4 regions of the Streptomyces sp. NBC_00057 genome follow, and region 1 is predicted to be linked to each of the others. Evidence: riboswitches for the same ligand, from Rfam matches in the RefSeq annotation. Region 1 holds a riboswitch; each other region holds the start of a gene.
The links. Region 1 has a riboswitch for cyclic di-AMP ahead of OG953_RS17135 (NlpC/P60 family protein). Riboswitches for the same ligand answer to the same signal wherever they lie in the genome.
Positions count from the first base shown of each region.

Region 2: linked by a shared signal. The riboswitch ahead of OG953_RS06640 (peptidoglycan DD-metalloendopeptidase family protein) and the one ahead of OG953_RS17135 (NlpC/P60 family protein) in region 1 are both predicted to bind cyclic di-AMP.
Region 3: linked by a shared signal. The riboswitch ahead of OG953_RS20335 (M23 family metallopeptidase) and the one ahead of OG953_RS17135 (NlpC/P60 family protein) in region 1 are both predicted to bind cyclic di-AMP.
Region 4: linked by a shared signal. The riboswitch ahead of OG953_RS11560 (M23 family metallopeptidase) and the one ahead of OG953_RS17135 (NlpC/P60 family protein) in region 1 are both predicted to bind cyclic di-AMP.

Region 1 is NZ_CP108256.1:3,708,328-3,712,783, forward strand. It holds gene pcrA (DNA helicase PcrA) at 1-1,190, opposite strand, end outside; cyclic di-AMP (ydaO/yuaA leader) riboswitch at 1,448-1,613, shown strand; gene OG953_RS17135 (NlpC/P60 family protein) at 1,612-2,769, shown strand; gene OG953_RS17140 (hypothetical protein) at 2,851-3,204, opposite strand; gene OG953_RS17145 (NlpC/P60 family protein) at 3,562-4,456, shown strand, end outside.
Region 2 is NZ_CP108256.1:1,372,990-1,377,445, forward strand. It holds gene OG953_RS06630 (IS1182 family transposase) at 1-490, opposite strand, end outside; gene OG953_RS06635 (SGNH/GDSL hydrolase family protein) at 554-1,399, opposite strand; gene OG953_RS06640 (peptidoglycan DD-metalloendopeptidase family protein) at 1,589-2,548, opposite strand; cyclic di-AMP (ydaO/yuaA leader) riboswitch at 2,554-2,712, opposite strand; gene OG953_RS06645 (alpha-galactosidase) at 3,005-4,456, opposite strand, start outside.
Region 3 is NZ_CP108256.1:4,341,012-4,345,467, reverse strand. It holds gene OG953_RS20340 (PP2C family protein-serine/threonine phosphatase) at 1-983, shown strand, start outside; cyclic di-AMP (ydaO/yuaA leader) riboswitch at 1,284-1,436, shown strand; gene OG953_RS20335 (M23 family metallopeptidase) at 1,448-2,626, shown strand; gene OG953_RS20330 (aldo/keto reductase) at 2,767-3,711, shown strand; gene OG953_RS20325 (PrsW family glutamic-type intramembrane protease) at 4,191-4,456, opposite strand, start outside.
Region 4 is NZ_CP108256.1:2,457,764-2,462,219, reverse strand. It holds gene OG953_RS11570 (M16 family metallopeptidase) at 1-461, shown strand, start outside; gene OG953_RS11565 (M16 family metallopeptidase) at 488-1,870, shown strand; cyclic di-AMP (ydaO/yuaA leader) riboswitch at 2,223-2,390, shown strand; gene OG953_RS11560 (M23 family metallopeptidase) at 2,403-3,203, shown strand; partial or broken gene OG953_RS11555 (GntR family transcriptional regulator) at 3,419-4,142, shown strand; gene OG953_RS11550 (HPr family phosphocarrier protein) at 4,285-4,456, opposite strand, start outside.

The DNA of each region.
Region 1 (4,456 bases):
GCCTCGTCGTGCTCGGTGTCGGCGACATAGCCGGTGATGCGGGCGCCGGTGCCGGCGTTCGTCCAGAGGTTCTTGGGGCGGCGGCTCTCGTTGCGTTCGATGACCGCGTTGGCGGCGGACAGGATCGTCTGCGTGGAGCGGTAGTTCTGCTCCAGCAGGATCGTGGTCGCGTCCGGGTAGTCCTCCTCGAACTGGAGGATGTTGCGGATGGTCGCGCCGCGGAAGGCGTAGATCGACTGGTCCGCGTCACCGACGACGCACAGCTCGGCGGGGGCGTCGCCCTCGCCGGCCGGGCCGACCAGTTCGCGCACGAGGGTGTACTGGGCGTGGTTGGTGTCCTGGTACTCGTCGACCAGGACGTGCCGGAAGCGGCGGCGGTAGTGCTCGGCGACGTCGGGGAAGGCCTGGAGCAGATGGACCGTCGTCATGATGATGTCGTCGAAGTCCAGCGCGTTGGCCTCGCGCAGCCGGGACTGGTACATCGCGTAGGCCTGGGCGAGGGTCTTCTCGAAGCCGTCCGCGGCCTGGCCGGCGAAGGTCTCCTCGTCGATCAGCTCGTTCTTCAGGTTGGAGACCTTGGCCGTGAACGCCTTCGGCGGGAAGCGCTTCGGGTCGAGGTCGAGATCGCGGCAGACCAGGGCCATCAGGCGCTTGGAGTCGGCGGCGTCGTAGATCGAGAACGACGAGGTGAAGCCGAGCTTCTTCGACTCGCGGCGCAGGATGCGTACGCACGCGCTGTGGAAGGTCATGACCCACATGGCGTTGGCGCGCGGTCCGACGAGTTGCTCGACGCGCTCCTTCATCTCGCCCGCGGCCTTGTTGGTGAAGGTGATCGCCAGGATCTGGCCGGGGTGCACCCCGCGCTCGGCGAGGAGGTGGGCGATCCGGTGGGTCAGCACCCGGGTCTTTCCGGAGCCCGCCCCGGCGACGATGAGCAGCGGGGAGCCCGCGTGGACCACGGCGGCGCGCTGCTCGGTGTTCAGCCCGTCGAGGAGCGCCGCGGAGTCGATGACGGGGCGGGGCGCGCCGTCGCGGTAGTACGCATCCCTGGGCGGCGGGTGCCCGTCGAATACGCCCGCGAAGAGGTCCTCCGGCACCGCTTCGGGTGCGGAGTCCTCGGGGGGCGGCGGGGGCTCTTCCTCCGAGTGCTGGAGGCCGGCCAGGAAGCTGTCGTCAAAGAGGCTGCTCATCGCTTGTCGAGTCTAGGCCGCCGCAACGACACACGACGGCCGCATGGCGAACCACACCCGACGGTCGGGCACACAAAGGCAGCGGCCACCCACTCCGTGTAAGGGAATTCGGGCCCTCGTCGGCCCTGGCCGCCCCACTTCATCGAGGTCACGAAAACGTATCGGGCATATCGAACATCGACCTTCACAGCAGCACCACGGGTTGGCTAGCGTGCTCGACCGGGCGGCCCGTACCCCCTGAGGCGAACCACGCCGAGCGGGCGCCCGCGCCGAATCCGGCCTGCCCTCGCGGGAGTTCGGAACCGGGGACCCACACGCAGCACCGGGGTGAATCGGTCCTTATCCCCCACTCGGACCGTAGGGCAGCCTTCCGTTCCGCCCGAACCCGACAGCTAACCCGGTAGGCGGTCCACGGAAGGAGATGCCGGCCTTGGCGTCGCATCGCAAACCGCGCACCCGGGTGCGCACCACCACACCGGCCGTAGGGCTCACCACGGCGGCACTGGCGTCCGTGACGCTGCTCTCCACACAGAGCGCCACGGCCGCCCCCGCCCCGAAGCCCAGCATCGAGGACGTACAGAAGAAGGTCGACGACCTCTACCGGCAGGCGGGCACCGCGACCCAGCAGTACAACCGGGCGAAGGAAGCCTCCGCCACCCAGCGCGCCAAGGTCAACGCCCTGCTGGAGGACGTGGCCAAGCGCACCGACAAGCTCAACGACGCCCGCAGGACGCTCGGCGCCTACGCGGCCGCGCAGTACCGCACCGGCTCCATCGCGCCGAGCACCACCTTCTTCCTGGCCGACGACCCGCAGTCGTACTTCGACCAGAACCAGCTGATGAACCGGATGACCGGTCAGCAGCAGAAGGCAGTCACGGACTTCCGTACGCAGCAGGCCAAGGCGTCGAAGAAGCGTGCCGAAGCGGTGCAGAGCCTGGAGACGCTGACCTCGACACAGACCACGCTGCGCACCAGCAAGCAGAACGTCCAGAAGAAGCTGGGCGAGGCGCGCGCGATGCTGTCGAAGCTGACCGCCGAGGAGAAGGCGCGGCTCGCGGCACTGGAGCGCAAGAAGGAGGCGGAGGCCAAGCGCAAGGCGGAGGAACTGGCGCGGCAGCAGGCCGCCGCCGAGGCGGAGGCGGACCGCAAGGCCGCGGAAGCCGCGAAGAAAGCGGAATCCGGCAGCGGTACGGGCACGGGCACCGGAACCGGCTCGGACAGCGGCGCCACCACCAAGGCGGAGAAGGCTCTCGCCTTCGCCGCGGCCCAGATCGGCAAGCCGTACGTATGGGGCGCGACGGGCCCGTCCTCGTACGACTGCTCCGGGCTCACCCAGGCCGCCTGGAAGGCCGCGGGTGTCGACCTCCCGCGCACCACCTGGGACCAGGTGGAGACGGGCACCCGGATCGCGACGGCCGATCTGCAGCCGGGCGACCTCGTCTTCTTCTACGACGACATCAGCCACGTCGGCATCTACAAGGGCGACGGAATGATGATCCACGCGCCGAAGCCGGGGGCGAATGTGCGCGAGGAGTCGATCTACTACATGCCGATCTACGGCAGCGTGCGGCCGTCGTAGCGGCTCACGCCCTTGCGCCTTCAGCTGCCGGACGGGCTCGAATTCCACGCCCGTCCGGCAGCGTGGGCGGCGCGGGCCGGCTCAGGTCCAGAGCGTGGCGATGAAGATGTTGGCGAGCGTCAGCCCACCCACCGCCGCGAAGGCGCCCTTGTCGACCTTCTCCTCGTCCCGCTTGACGTAGACGAGCGCGAGGATCACGACCAGGAGCAGCAGCTTGACCCCGATCTTGATGTTGTTCACGTGGTGGCCGTCGGCCTCATTGAGCCCGACCAGCGCGACACCGGTGACCAGCATCGTCAGTGCGCCGTGCAGCATCGCCGGGACGAACCGGGCCGCGCCCGCGCCCATCGCCTTCATCTGGGTCAGGAAACCGCCCAGCAGGGAGGCGATGCCGATGATGTGCAGGGCGACGAAGACATGTATGAGTACGTCCATGGGTCCGCAGCCTAGCCCCGGCCATATCACCACTCCACAGGCGGGTACGGCTTCCTACCGATTCACTCACGTCTGCACCAATTGCCTGACTTTGATGTAATTTTCCGATCACTTGGCGACAGCGCCGCGCCAAATTCGGGCAATAGGCGTCATTACGACTCTTCCCCCTGCCCCGGGTTTAGCGTCCCTACCCAGGTGACCCGCTTCACCGCCGCTCCGCACCCGGACGGCGAACCGGTCACCCCGCCGAGAGATCCGGCGGCGGGCCGCTCCCCCTGTTGGTGACCCGCCGCCGGACCTCGGACGGGCCCGCCGGTAGTCCCCGACGGGCAGTCGCCAGGAAGGACGCACGCCCCCGTGGCAGCGCACCGGAAACCCAAGCAGCGCCCGTACACCGGCTCTGCTGCCCTCACCGCAGCCACCCTCGCCATCGCCGGGGCCGCCACCGCTGCCGCTCTGCCAGGTTCCGCACACGCCGATCCCCAGCTCACCCCCGCCCAGGTCAGGGCGGAGGTGGACCGGCTGTACCACGACGCGGAAGTCGCCACCGAGCAGTACAACGACTCGAAGGAGAAGGCGACCGCCACCGCCGATGCCGTCGACACCCTGCGCGACGAGGCGGCCCGCAGGACCGAGCGCCTCAACGCCTCGCGTGACGCACTGGGTTCACTCGCCGCCGCGCAGTACCGCACCGGCGGCCTGGACCCGGCCGTACAGCTGGCGCTCTCCTCCGACCCCGACCAGTATCTGGAGCGCGCGTCGTACGTGGACCGGATCGGCGACCGCCGGGCCGCCGAGGTCGACGGGGTGGAGCGGCAGGTCGCCCGGATCGCCCAGCTGCGCTCGCAGGCCAAGGGAAAGCTGGCTGCGCTGGCATCCCGCCAGGCCGAGCTGAAGAAGCACAAGGCGACGATCAGGGCCAAACTGGCCGACGCGCAGCGGCTCCTCGCCACCCTGCCCCCTGCCGAGCGCGCCGCCTACGAGAGCTCGGACAGCGCGCGCTCCGCCGACCGCAGCACCGCACGCGGTCCCGTCCAGGCTCCCAACGCCCGCGCCGCCGAGGCCATCGCGTTCGCGTACGGGGCGCTCGGAAAGCCGTACGTCTGGGGCGCGACCGGCCCGTCCTCGTTCGACTGCTCCGGGCTCACCCAGGCCGCCTGGCGCTCCGCCGGTGTCTCGCTCCCCCGGACCACGTACACCCAGATCAACGCCGGACAGCACGTCTCGCGCTCCGAACTCGCCCCGGGCGACC
Region 2 (4,456 bases), 2.3 Mb from region 1:
CCAGCTGGGTAACGGTGTCCTGGGTGGCGACCGCGTCGTCCAGCACGGTGGAGTCCAGCGCCCTGCGCTGCCTGCCCTTGAGCACACCGGTGGCCGCGACGACCTCTCTGACCTTGGCGAACAACCGGTTCGGGTCACCGGAACGCTGCAGCCGACGGCGGAAATACGTCAACAGCGACGGATCGAAGGCAGTGTCGTACAACCCGAGTCCGCACGCGGCCTTCCACCGCAGGTCGCAGCGCAGTTCCTGCACCGTCTCGAAATCCGAGAGCCCGTGCAGGCTCTGCAGCACAACCGTGGCGGCCAGGACCTGCGGCGGCAGCGAGGGACGCCCGTTCGTCGAGGGATACATGTCCGCGAACATGGCACCGGGGAAGAGGGCCTCGCGATGCTCGGCCAGAAACGCGAACACGCTCCCGACCGGGATCAACTCCCGGCACGTCTCCCACACGTCCTCGCCGACGCTCTCCCCAGCCCATTCCCCCTGCATGGACACAAGACTGACCCCACTCCACCCGGAGCGAGGCCAGAACCCAACATTTTCAGCAATCTTCTAGAGCGGCAGGAGGTCCGGCCGCTTCGCCTCGACATGGTCGCCGGAGGACTCGCCGCGCAGCCGCCGGCCGATCCACGGGACCAGGTACTCGCGGGCCCAGTGGATGTCGTCGCGCCGTACTTCGAGCGTGCCGCGCTGTGCCTGCGGGGGCCATTCCTGGTCGGGGTCGACCGGCACATCGATGCCGAGGACCTGGGCGGCGCGCAGCGCGACCCTGGTGTGTCCCTCGGGCGACAGATGGAGCCGGTCGTCGTCCCAGGCGCGCCTGTCCTGGACGGACCGCAGCGACCACAGGTCGAGGACCGGGCAGTCGTAGCGGTCGGCGATGGACCGCACATGGGCGGTGTAGGTGGCGATCTTGCCGCGCAGATGGCGCAGCACGGGAACGCCTCGGGTGTCGAAGCCGGTGGTGACCAGGACGGTTCCGACCGATTCGGCCAGCTCGGCGACCGCGCGCTCGAAGCGCTCGGCCACGTCGTCGGGGTCGGTGCCGGGCCTGATGATGTCGTTGCCGCCCGCGCAGAAGCTCACCAGGTCGGGTGCGAGCTCCTTGGCGCGCGGCACCTGCTCCTCGACGATCTGGTCGAGGAGGCGTCCGCGTACGGCGAGATTGGCGTACCTGAAATTCCCGTGAGCGGAGCCTTCGGTGCCCGTCCCCGCATCGGGGTCCGGGAGCTGGTCCGCGAGAAGTACCGCGAAACGGTCCGCCCAGCCGACGAAGGTTCCGTCCGGGCCGGGGTCGCCGACTCCCTCGGTGAAGCTGTCGCCAATCGCTGCGTACGACCCGATGACGCCATGTCGGTTGATGACGCCACGTTGATTTTTTCTCGAATCGTCTGCCACAAACGCTCATCCTGCACCGCTGAATGTGACCTACGCGACCGTAATAAGGGGTTGACGGGTGGCGAGATAGACCACCAGGTCAGGTTTTGGTAAAGGGGGAATAAGCAGAAGGGGCGGTGCGCCGTCGCGCACTGCCCCTTCTGTGTTGCTCAGGTCATGCCTTGTCGCTCAACTGCCCGGCCGTTCGGCTCAGACGTAGATGCCGTGCGAAGCCAGGTAGGCGATCGGGTCGATGTCCGAGCCGTACGCCGGGCCCGTGCGAACCTCGAAGTGCAGGTGCGGGCCGGTGGCGTTGCCGGTGGCGCCGGAGAGGCCGATCTGCTGACCGGTGCTCACGGTCTGGCCCGCGGAGACGGAGATCGAGGACAGGTGGCCGTACTGCGAGTAGTGGCCGTCGGCGTGCTTGATGACGACCTGGTTGCCGTACGCGCCGCCCCAGCCGGCGGTGACGACGGTGCCGGAGGTGATGGTCTTCACGCCGGTGCCGGTGAAGACGGGGAAGTCGATGCCGGTGTGGCTGCCGCTGGACCAGTTGGAGCCGGAGGCGCGGTATCCGGTGGTGTGGTTGCCGGGGACCGGGTGGGTGTAGCCGGAGCTGTTGCTCCGGCCTGCCGGGGCGGAGGTCTTGGACTCCGTGACCGTCGAGGCCTTGACCGGGGCGGACTTGGCCGGGGCGGACTTCTCCACGACCGACGAGGGCACCGAGGGGGCCTTCGACGGGAGGGCCGCGCCCGCGCCGGCGCCGGTGGACGCGGCGTGGCCCGGCTCCTTGCCGCCGAGCGTCAGCTTCATGCCCGGGAAGATCAGGCCGGGGTCTTCACCGACGACCTTGCGGTTGTCCTGGTACAGCTTCTGCCAGCCGCCCTTGACGTTGTGCTCGGTGGCGATCTTCGACAGGTAGTCGCCGGAGACGACGGAGTACGTCGTGGTGGCGGCCTGCTTCTGCGCGACCGGCTTGGCCGGGGCGGCGTGCGTGGCGGCGGCGGAGGCCGACTGCGGCGCGGCGGCCGGGGCCGACTGCGGCGCGGCGTGGGCACCGGTGGCGCCGAGCAGCGGCAGTGCGATGACGGCACCACCGGCGCCTGCGGCGGCGATGCCACGGGCGATGGTGCTGGACTTCGTACGACGGTGCTTACCCGATATGGACATGACGTGCTTCCTCTCCGGCGCCTGCGAGGTGAGCTGTCGGGTTCGGGCTGGAGATGCCCGGCCGCGCCGAGCGCGACTTCACCCCTAGCCGGCCGGATTTCTCCGATCGGCGGCCTACCTGGTTCCCCCGCTCCTGCCACACGATGAGTGGGTGCGAATTCCGGGCGGCGGCAGGATTAGGCGGTCCGTCCGGATTGACGGTGACCGTAAGCGAGTCGGGACGGCGATAACAAGCCACTGATTCCGCACCGGAATCCGCGCTCGGAAATCGGCGCGGAATTCCGGTCACACTCCGTGGATTAAGGATCTTGGCTTTCCGCGCCGCGCACGGAATACCCGACCGCCTCGCCAGCACACACCGTCACGGATATGACTCCGCTCACGAGGGAGCCACCATCTCCCGCGCAAGCGGGGTGTATTGAGCTAAATGCACAGATTACGGACATGTCATGCCCATCATTCGCGTCGCAGCCTCAGCACCCGCGCATCGAGATCCCCCCGAAGCCCGGTGTGCAGCCCCTGATGCAGCAGTACCGAACCGTGGTGCACGGCCCCCGTGTCCAGGCAGGTGTACGTCGCCGCGGGGTCGATCCCGCGCAACCGCAGGGCCGGGGGCCGCTCCCCGTACCTCTGCGCCTCGAGCCACATCAGGACCACGGTCTCGTCCCCGTGGACGTACTGGACCGCACTGAGTCCGCCGCGCGGGGCGCGCAGCCGGTACAGCGCGCCGTGCTGCACCACCGGCCGGATCTCCTTGTAGAGATCCACCCAGGTCCGCGCCTCGGCCAGCTCCTCCTCGCTCCACTCGGTGAGGTCCCCACCGACCCCGAGCACACCGGCCATCGCGCTCACGAAACGGAACCGCAGTGAGCTGACCCTGTCGTTGAGCTGGACATTCGGGCTGTCGGTGACCCAGGCGGCCATCACCCGGGCCGGATGGATCTGGCCGAAGCCCTCCTGGATGGTGAGGCGGTCGAGCGGGTCGGTGTTGTCGGAGGTCCACACCTGGTCCGTACGGGACAGAATCCCCAGGTCGATCCTGCCGCCGCCGCCCGAGCAGGACTCGAAGGCGACGGAGGGGTGCGCGGCCCGGAGCCGGTCGATCAGCGCGTACAGGGCGTCCACGTGCTCGATCCAGAGCTTCTGCTGATACTCCTCACCCGGCCAGCCCGCGTCGGTGAAGCTGCGGTTGAAGTCCCATTTCACATAGTCGACGGGCGTACTGGAGAGCAGTGTGTCCAGTTGCTCCCACAGATAGTTCTGCACATCGGTGCGGGCCAGATTGAGCACCAGTTGATTGCGGAACTCGGTCCGCGCCCGCCCGGGGAAATGCTGCACCCAGTCGGGGTGCGCGCGATAGAGATCGCTGTCGGCATTGACCATTTCCGGCTCGACCCAGATACCGAACTGCATGCCGAGTCCGTGCACTTCGTCGGCGAGCGGCTTCAGTCCGCCGGGAAAGCGGTCCGGATTCGGCGTCCAGTCGCCGAGCCCGGCCCGGTCGCTGGTGCGCTGCCCGAACCACGCGTCGTCCACGACGAACAGCTCGGCGCCCATCGCGGCGGCGCGCTCGGCGAGGGCGCGCTGCTGCTCCTGCGAGATGTCGAAGCCGGTCGCCTCCCAGGAGTTGTAGAGCACCGGCCGCAGGCTCTGTGCGTCCGGGATCACATGGGCCAGCTGCCAGGCGTGCCAGGCCCGGCTCGCCCCGCCGAACCCCTCCGCACTCCACAGACCGGCGAAGACGGGGGTGCTGTACGACTCCCCCGGCGCGAGCAGCAGCAGCCCCGAGTCGTCGTAGCCGGCGCCGCCGGTGATCTGTACGAGCCCATCGGGGAGTTGCTGTACGGAAATCCGCCACGACCCGGACCAGCCGAGCGCACAGCCGTACACCTCGCCGCTCTCCTCGGT
Region 3 (4,456 bases), 630 kb from region 1:
CGTTCTTCTCGCTGTCCCGCACCATCTGTATCGGCATTGCCGCGATGGTGGCCGTTACCGTGCTGCGGTTGTCCAGCAACTCTTTGCCGTTGGTCGTGCCGTTGATCGAGTTGCTCACCCTGGCCACCGTCTCGGCCCTCGCGGTCCTGATCAACACGGTCGTACGGCGCGGCAATGAGCAGCTGGCCTCCGCGCGGGTCGTCGCGGAGACCGCCATGCGGGCGGTGCTGCCGAAGCCGTCCGACCGGATCGGCGGGCTGCATGTGGCGGCGCGGTACGAGGCGGCGCAGGCGGACGAGTTCGTCGGCGGCGACCTGTTCGCCGTGGCGGACACCCCGCAGGGGGTGCGGCTGGTGGTCGGGGACGTGCGGGGGAAGGGGCTCGACGCCGTGGAGTCGGTGGCGGTTGCCATCGGGGCGTTCCGGGAGGCGGCCGAGCAGGAGCATTCGCTGGAGGGCGTGGCGCAGCGGCTGGAGCGGGCGCTGGCGCGGGAGGGGGCGCGGGGCGGGCTGGACGCGGTCGAGGGCTTCATCACTGCCGTACTGGCCGAGATCCCGCCCGGGGTGTCCCGGGTGCGGATCGTCAACCGCGGTCACCCCGAGCCGATCCTGCTGCACCCGGACGGGGCGGTGGGGGTGCTGGGGCCCACGGTGCCCGCGCTGCCGCTCGGGATGGACCTGGGGGTGTGGCCCGACCGGGCGGACGAGTGGGATCTGCCGGCGGGGACGATCCTGCTCCTCTACACCGACGGCCTCTCCGAGGCGCGGAACGCCGACGGGGTCTTCTACGACCCGGCGGCCCGGCTGCGCGGGCGGATCTTTCCGGGGCCCGAGGAGCTGCTGTCCGCGCTGACCGATGACGTGCGGTTGCACACGGGCGGCGAGACGACCGACGACATGGCGCTGCTCGCGGTCGTACGCCCCGCGGAGGGGCAGCCGGACCGGCGCAGGATCGTGAAGATCGTGGGCCTGGAAGAGACATGACGGGGGGATCGGACGCTTCGTGCGGGTCGGGTGTTTCGCGCGGCCTGGGGGCGCGGCCCTGGGCGCGGGATGCCACCGTACGTAACCGAAAGGCGTCGCTCCGCATAACATTTGACGCAACGTCAGAAACCGGGTAGTGACTGAGGGTCGATCAACTCGTCCGATTCCGCCCGGCTGTGTCCCGTAAAGTCCAGGCCAAAGACCTGAACGATCAGTGGGAACGGCTTGGAATCAGACCCGTGTGTCTATTAACGTTCGATAACGCAGCGCGGTCGTCCCAGCCGTCGTCAGTGGCGGCACCGTGCGCGAGCGCCGAATTCCGCAAGGGAACCGGGGAACCACCTACATGGGGTGAATCGGACACCTGTGTCTCGTGAGAGGCAGAGGGGCCCGTAGGAGACCTTCCTGCTCCGAACCCGTCAGCTAACCCGGTAGGCGAGAAGGAAGGAAAGGAGTGCGCCCCCGTGGCGTCCAACAAGCCTGCCCCCGAGGCCCCCTCTCGGTTCAACCCCGAGTTCAGTTCCGACTTCGGCGCTGACTTCGGATCCGATTTCGGCTCCGACTACGGAACCGCCGGGACGGGAACGGCGTTCGGCGCCGAGACGGGCGGCGACTTCGCCGGTGAGTTCGGCAGCGAATTCCGCGCCGACGGCAACGGTGAGCCCGGCAGAAGCTGGGACGAGTGGAATCCCACCGAGGAGTCCGTCCGCCCCGTACGCGGCAAGCACCGCGTCGCCAAGCAGCGCAACGGACTTGCCCGTAGCTCCACGGTGCTCGGGGTCGGCGTCATCGCGGCAGTCAGTGCGGGCGGCATGGCCACCGCGCAGAGCAAGCCGCCGGTCTCCATCTCCCTTCCCGACTCCATCTCGGACAACCTCCCCGACGCCAAGTCCCTTCCCGGCGTGGGCTCGCTGTTCTCCGGTGAGTCCGAGGCCGACAAGTCCGAGGCCGCCGCTGCCGCCCCGCTCACCACCGCCGGCCTCACCACTGCCGAGGCCGAGCAGGGCACGACGGATGCGGGCGAGGCACTCCGCGCCCGCATCCTCCAGCAGGCCGAGCAGCAGCAGGACGCCGCCGACGCCGAGGCCAAGGCGGCCCAGGAGAAGGCGGCCGCGGAGAAGGCCGCCGCCGAGGCCAAGAAGCAGCAGAGCGCAGCCGAGGCCAAGGTCGCCGCCGAGAAGAAGAAGGCGGAGGAGGAAGCCAAGGCGAAGGCCGAGGCCCTGCGGCTCGCCAAGCTCGCCGCCAGCTACGCCATCCCGACCTCCTCGTACACGATCACCTCGACCTACGGCCAGGCCGGCTCGATGTGGTCCTCCGGCCACCACACCGGCCTCGACTTCGCGGCGCCGACCGGCACCCCGATCAAGGCCGTACACGGCGGCACCATCAAGTCGGCAGGCTGGTCCGGTTCGTACGGCTACCGCACGGTGCTGGAGCTCGACGACGGTACGGAGGTGTGGTTCTGCCACCAGTCCTCGATAGGCGTCAGTGTCGGCCAGAAGGTCACCACCGGTGAGACCATCGGCCGGGTCGGCGCGACCGGCAATGTCACGGGCGCGCACCTCCACCTGGAGGTCCACACCCCCGACGGTACGGGCATCGACCCGATGGCCTGGCTGCGCGACAAGGGTCTCAACCCCTGATCCGCCGGCTCCCTCCCGGCCTTCGTGATCCGATCCGGTTCACGGGCCGTTGAACTCCGGCAGTCCTGACGCTCACCCCCCGACGTCAGGGCTGCCGGTCTGCCGGAATAGCGGACCCGCCGGAGTCCGTTGACCGAGATATGACTTCTCTTCGTAAGCTGGGTCCTTGCGACCTCCAGGTCTTCCCGCTCGCCCTCGGCGGCAACGTCTTCGGCTGGACCGCCGACGAGGCGCAGTCGTTCGCCGTGCTGGACGCTTACGCCGCGGCGGGCGGCAACTTCATCGACACCGCCGACGCCTACTCCGCCTGGATCCCGGGCAACGAGGGCGGCGAGTCGGAGACCGTCATCGGCAAGTGGCTCGCGGCACGCTCCAACCGTTCCGACATCGTCGTCGCGACCAAGGTCGGCGCCCACCCCTCGTACAAGGGGCTCTCCGCCGCGAACATCAAGGCCGCAGCCGAGGAGTCGCTGCGCCGGCTCGGTACCGACCACATCGATCTGTACTACACACACTTCGATGACGAGACCGTGCCGGTCGAGGAGATCATCGCCGCCCTCGACCAGCTGGTGAAGGAGGGCAAGGTCCGGGAGATCGGCGCCTCCAACATCAGCCCCGAGCGACTCCGGGCGTCCCTGGACTTCTCGGAGCGCGAGGGGCTGGCCCGTTACGTCGCCCTGCAGCCGCACTACAACCTGGTCTCCCGCGACACGTACGAGGGTGAGCTCCAGGACACAGCCGCCCGGGCCGGGCTCGCCGCCGTCCCGTACTTCGCCCTGGCTTCCGGCTTCCTCACCGGCAAGTACCGTCCGGGTGCTTCGGTGGAGAGCGCGCGGGCCGAGAAGGCTGGTCAGTACCTGGAGTCGGAGCGGGGGCAGAAGGTCCTGGCGGCACTCGACAAAATCGCCCAGGAGCGCGACGCGGAGATCGCGACCGTCGCGCTTGCGTGGCTCGCGTCCCGGCCGACCGTCGCCGCGCCGATCGCCTCGGCCCGTACGGTCGAGCAGCTGCCCGCGCTGGTGGCTGTCGCCGACCTCTCGCTGACCGAGCAGGAACTGGCGGACCTCACCGAGGCATCCGCCTGACGAGGGCGGCTGTTCACGGATGCCCCAGGATCGCGGCGCTCCTGGGGCATCCGTGCTATGCGGAGCGGGGCGTCGTCCACGGACGGCCCTACTGCGGTGGCGGTGGCCGGTGCGGGGTCGGACAGGGGTTGGTAACTGCTTGCCGGGGAGTGCGCATAACGTCGGTTTGGCTCGATTGTGTGATGGTCCGCTCGCGGGCTTGTGGTGCCCTGGGCCGACCCGGTTGACGTGATCGTGCGATCTGGGACGCCGGGTGCGGCGCCGGCGTGCGGGGCCCCCGCTCCACCGGAGTGATGGTTCGGGGCCTCCCCGTCGCCTCTGGCCGTATCCACATGGCCAGGTCGCGCAGGGAACTGGTCTCCCGAGATCGGACCACGCACGGGATGCGTGTCGCCGCCCCGGGGTTGAGTACGCCGGGGACCAGTGCGCCCAAGACCGTTCGGAGCGTGCGGCTGTCGGGACTCACTCCCGCTCAGTCTTCAGGAACGGTTGTAGCCGTAGCCGCCGTACTGCGTGTGCTGCGGCGGGTGCGGGTAGGCGTACGGAGCTGCCGGCGGGTGGTGGGGGCGCAGGCGGCCCGTCGCCTGCGCCGCGTACGTCAGGGCGGGAGCGGCCACGTCCCTGCGTTGCCAGAGGTGGTGCAGCAGCTCCAGCTCGCGCTCGGCGAAGTCCGGGCCCACCGCGCCGCGGCGGGCCTGCCGACGCAGCGATGCCAGTGATGTCGCGAACGATTCGTACTCGGCCA
Region 4 (4,456 bases), 1.3 Mb from region 1:
GGTTCGGGCTGCTGCGGCTGGCCGGTGCGCCCTCGCTCGGCTGGCTGGACGTCAAGACGTCCGGTGGCGTCGAGGTGCCGCAGATCGAGGCCGCGGTCGACGAGGAGCTTGCCCGGTTCGCCGCCGAGGGCCCCACGCCCGAGGAAATGGAACGTGCGCAGGCCCAGTTGGAGCGCGAGTGGCTGGACCGGCTCGGTACGGTCGCGGGCCGCGCCGACGAACTCTGCCGGTTCGCCGTGCTGTTCGACGACCCGCAGCTCGCCCTGACCGCCGTACAGCGGGTACTCGATGTCACCGCGGCAGAGGTCCAGGCGGTCGCCAAGGCCCAGCTGCGCCCCGACAACCGGGCGGTGCTGGTCTACGAGCCGGTCGAATCGGCCGAGCCCGCAGACGCAGCGGACACCGAGACCGGCGTCGACCGCGCCGACGACACCGACGCGTACGAAGGAGCGGACAAGTGACCGACGCTGCCGCGACTGGAGTTTCGATGAAATACCACCCGCAGCCGGCCCCCGGCCTCGCCCGCCCCTGGGCCTTCCCCGCGCCGGAGCGAGGCGCGCTGCCCAACGGCCTCACGGTGCTGCGCTGCCACCGCCCCGGCCAGCAGGTCGTGGCGGTCGAGATCTTCCTCGACGCCCCGCTGGACGCCGAGCCCGAGGGCCTCGACGGCGTGGCCACGATCATGTCGCGAGCGCTGTCCGAGGGTACCGACAAGCACACCGCCGAGGAGTTCGCCGCTGAGCTGGAGCGCTGCGGCGCCACCCTCGACGCGCACGCCGACCACCCCGGCGTCCGGGTCTCCCTGGAGGTCCCGGCCTCCCGGCTGGCCAAGGCGCTCGCGCTGGTCGCCGAGGCGCTGCGGGCGCCCGCCTTCGCCGACAGCGAGATCGAACGGCTGGTACGCAACCGGCTCGACGAGATCCCCCACGAGCAGGCCAACCCGGCCCGGCGCGCCGCCAAGCAGCTCTCCAAGGAGCTCTTCCCGGCCGCGGCGCGGATGTCGCGCCCGCGCCAGGGCACCGAGGAGACTGTGGAGCGGATCGACTCGGCGGCCGTGCGTGCCTTCTTCGACGGCCACGTCCGGCCGTCCACGGCGACCGCCGTGGTCGTCGGCGACCTCACCGGCATCGACCTGGACGCCCTGCTCGCCGACACCCTCGGCGACTGGTCGGGAGACACCGCGGAGCCTCGTCCTGTCCCGCCGATCACAGCCGACGACACCGGCCGAGTGGTGATCGTCGACCGTCCGGGCGCGGTGCAGACGCAGCTGCTGATCGGCCGGATCGGCGCCGACCGGCACGACAGCGTGTGGCCGGCCCAGGTGCTGGGCACGTACTGCCTGGGCGGCACGCTCACCTCCCGGCTGGACCGTGTGCTGCGCGAGGAGAAGGGCTACACCTACGGCGTACGGGCCTTCGCCCAGGTGCTGCGGTCGTCGGCCCCGGATTCCGCCTCGGGGGCGACCGGTGCCGCGATGCTCGCCATCAGCGGATCGGTGGACACGGAGTCCACGGGACCGGCGCTGAAGGACCTGTGGACGGTCCTGCGGACCCTGGCGGCCGAGGGGCTGACCGATGAAGAGCGTGAGACGGCCGTGCAGAACCTCGTGGGTGTCGCACCGCTGAAGTTCGAGACGGCGGCCTCGGTCGCGGGCACTCTCGCCGACCAGGTCGAGCAGCACCTCCCGGACGACTACCAGGCACAGTTGTACGCCCGGCTCGCGGAGACCGGCACGGTCGAGGCGACCGCTGCGGTTGTCAACGCTTTCCCGGGTGACCGGCTCGTCACGATCCTCGTCGGTGACGCGTCACAGATCGAGGAACCGGTCCGGGCCCTGGGCATCGGAGAGGTGTCGGTGGTCGTCGGCTGACGGGCGTACCCGTCGTGGACACCGGACGACCGGCCGGGCCGAGGCGGGTGCCCCCCGCCTCGGCCCGGCCCGTTGCGTGTGACAGTCCATGGTCGACTTCCACCTTTGACCGAGCACCGAAGGCAACGGCCGGTCCACTGACCCGTCATACGTCCGCATATCGGGACAGAACGAAGATCCCTGTGAGCGAAATCTCGCCGGAGTCTTCCTTTTTGTCCGTTTTGGCGGTGAGGTTGCCTGCCTGCCCTGTGGGATGCGCTACAAAATGGCCTGTCCGTTTGGTGAATGTCAGTGACCCCGCTTAGCGTCGGCCGGGCTGTCCGTCACTCGTATGCCGCATCCGTGACGTACCGGGCAGCCATCGCCGAGTCCCCGTCAGGCGCGAGCCTGGGGAGCCGGGGACCCATGCAGTCCCTGGGGTGAATCGGATGCCTGAGCCCAGATGAGGCCAGGGCGTCCGTAGGAGACCTTCCTGCTCCGAACCCGTCAGCTAACCCGGTAGGCGAGAAGGAAGGAAAGGATCAGCCACTTCATGGCGTTCACCCGTGCCACCGGGAAGCATCGTGCCCCGAGCCGACTGACGCGCAGCAGCGCGAAGATCGCCGGCGTCGCGGCTCTGGCCACCACCGGCGTCATCGGCGGCATGGCCTCTCCGGCCCTCGCCGCGGACTCCTCCGTCAGTGAGACCGGTCTGAACCAGGTCATCGCCATCGAGGGCACCCTCGCCGACCAGATCGACGCCCAGGCCGACGCGCAGAAGCGCCAGGCCGATGTCGCGGCGAAGGCGAAGGCGGAGGCCCAGCGGAAGGCCGAGGCCAAGAAGAAGGCCGAAGCCAAGAAGAAGGCCGAGGCCGAGGCGAAGCGCGCGGCCGAGGCGCGCGCCGAGAAGGCCCGCGCCGCCCGGTCCGCCGAGCGCACCCGACTGGGTTACTTCCAGCTCCCGGTCGCCGGTTCGTACGTCACCACCGGCTACAAGTCCAGCGGCTCGCTCTGGTCCTCCGGCAGCCACTCGGGTATCGACTTCCATGCCGCGTCCGGCAGCTCCGTCGTCGCCGTCGGCGCCGGTACGGTCGTCGAGGCCGACTGGGGAGGTGCGTACGGCAACAACATCGTGCTCCGGATGGCGGACGGCACGTACACGCAGTACGGCCACCTCTCCTCGATCGGCGTCTCCGTCGGCCAGAGCGTCGGCGCGGGCCAGCAGATCGGCCTCTCCGGCTCGACCGGCAACTCCACCGGACCGCACCTCCACTTCGAGGCCCGGACCACGCCGTCGTACGGCTCCGACATGGACCCCGTCGCGTACCTGCGCGCCCACGGCGTCAACGTCTGACCGACGCTCCACCCGCAGCACCCCTTCGAAGGCCCCGGCAGCGCGCCGGGGCCTTCGCCGTGCCCGCCCGCAGTACCTGCTCCCCGAACCGTCCTGTGGCCAAAAGATATTCATGAATTTCCACCCGGCATCGGAAATGCGGCTGCATTGCAATAGAGTCGCAGAACAGGCGTCGGTCGGCCGCGTTTCGCGGGAATCAAGGCGGAGGTTCAGACATGCGTATTCCGGCGCATTCGGTATGCACGGCGATCCGTGACGACATCGTCTCCGGTTTCTTCGAACGCGGAAGCCGGCTTACCGAGGAGTTGCTGGCGCGCCGTTACGGGGTCTCCCGTGTCCCGGTACGGGAAGCGCTGCGCACCCTGGAGTCCGAGGGCTTCGTGGCCACCCGCCGGCACGCGGGCGCCTGTGTCGCCGAGCCCACCGAGGAGGAGGCCGCCGACCTCCTGGAGGTCCGGATGCTGCTGGAGCCGCTGGGTGCCGCGCGCGCCGCGCAGCGCCGCACCGGGGCGCATCTCAAGGTATTGCGCGGTCTGGTCAGGCTCGGCCGGGAGCGGGCCCGGCGGGGCGAGGGGGAGGACCTGCGTTCACTGGGTGGCTGGTTCCACGAGACGTTGGCGCAGGCCTCCGGCAGTCCCGGCCTGATCGCGCTGCTCACCCAGCTCCGGCACAAGATCGCCTGGACGTACACGGTCGAGCAGCCGGCCCGCCCGGTGGACTCCTGGGCCGAGCACGGGGCCATTGTGGACGCGGTGGCGCGGGGTGACGCGGGGTGACGCGGAACGGGCCAGGGCGCTGGCGACCCAGCACGCCGAACGGGCCGCGGCCGCGCACCGGCTGCGCCGCGCCGACCGGCCGGGCCGCCGCGCCGACGCCTCGCGCGCCGACCGGGTGAGGACTTCGCAACATTCCGTAAACGCCACGGGTGTTCGGCATTAACAATTACGCCGTATACAAAGAGTTGTGATTCTGTGAGGGCCTTCTTTGGGCTGCCCGAATTTGCTCCGGCGGTTCCGGGTCGGGAAAGTAAAAAAGCCGCGGCCCCCAATAAGGGTGCCGCGGCTCTCTGGCAGAAAATGGTTCAGACGGTCTCTGGAAGCTCATCGAGCCCTTCGGCGACCAGCTTCGCCAGACGGTCCAGGGCGGCTTCGGAGTCGTCGGCCTCGGACGCGAGCACGATCTCCTCGCCGCCGTGCGCGCCGAGACCGAGCACCGCGAGCATGGAAGCCGCGTTCACCGGGTTGCCGTCGGCC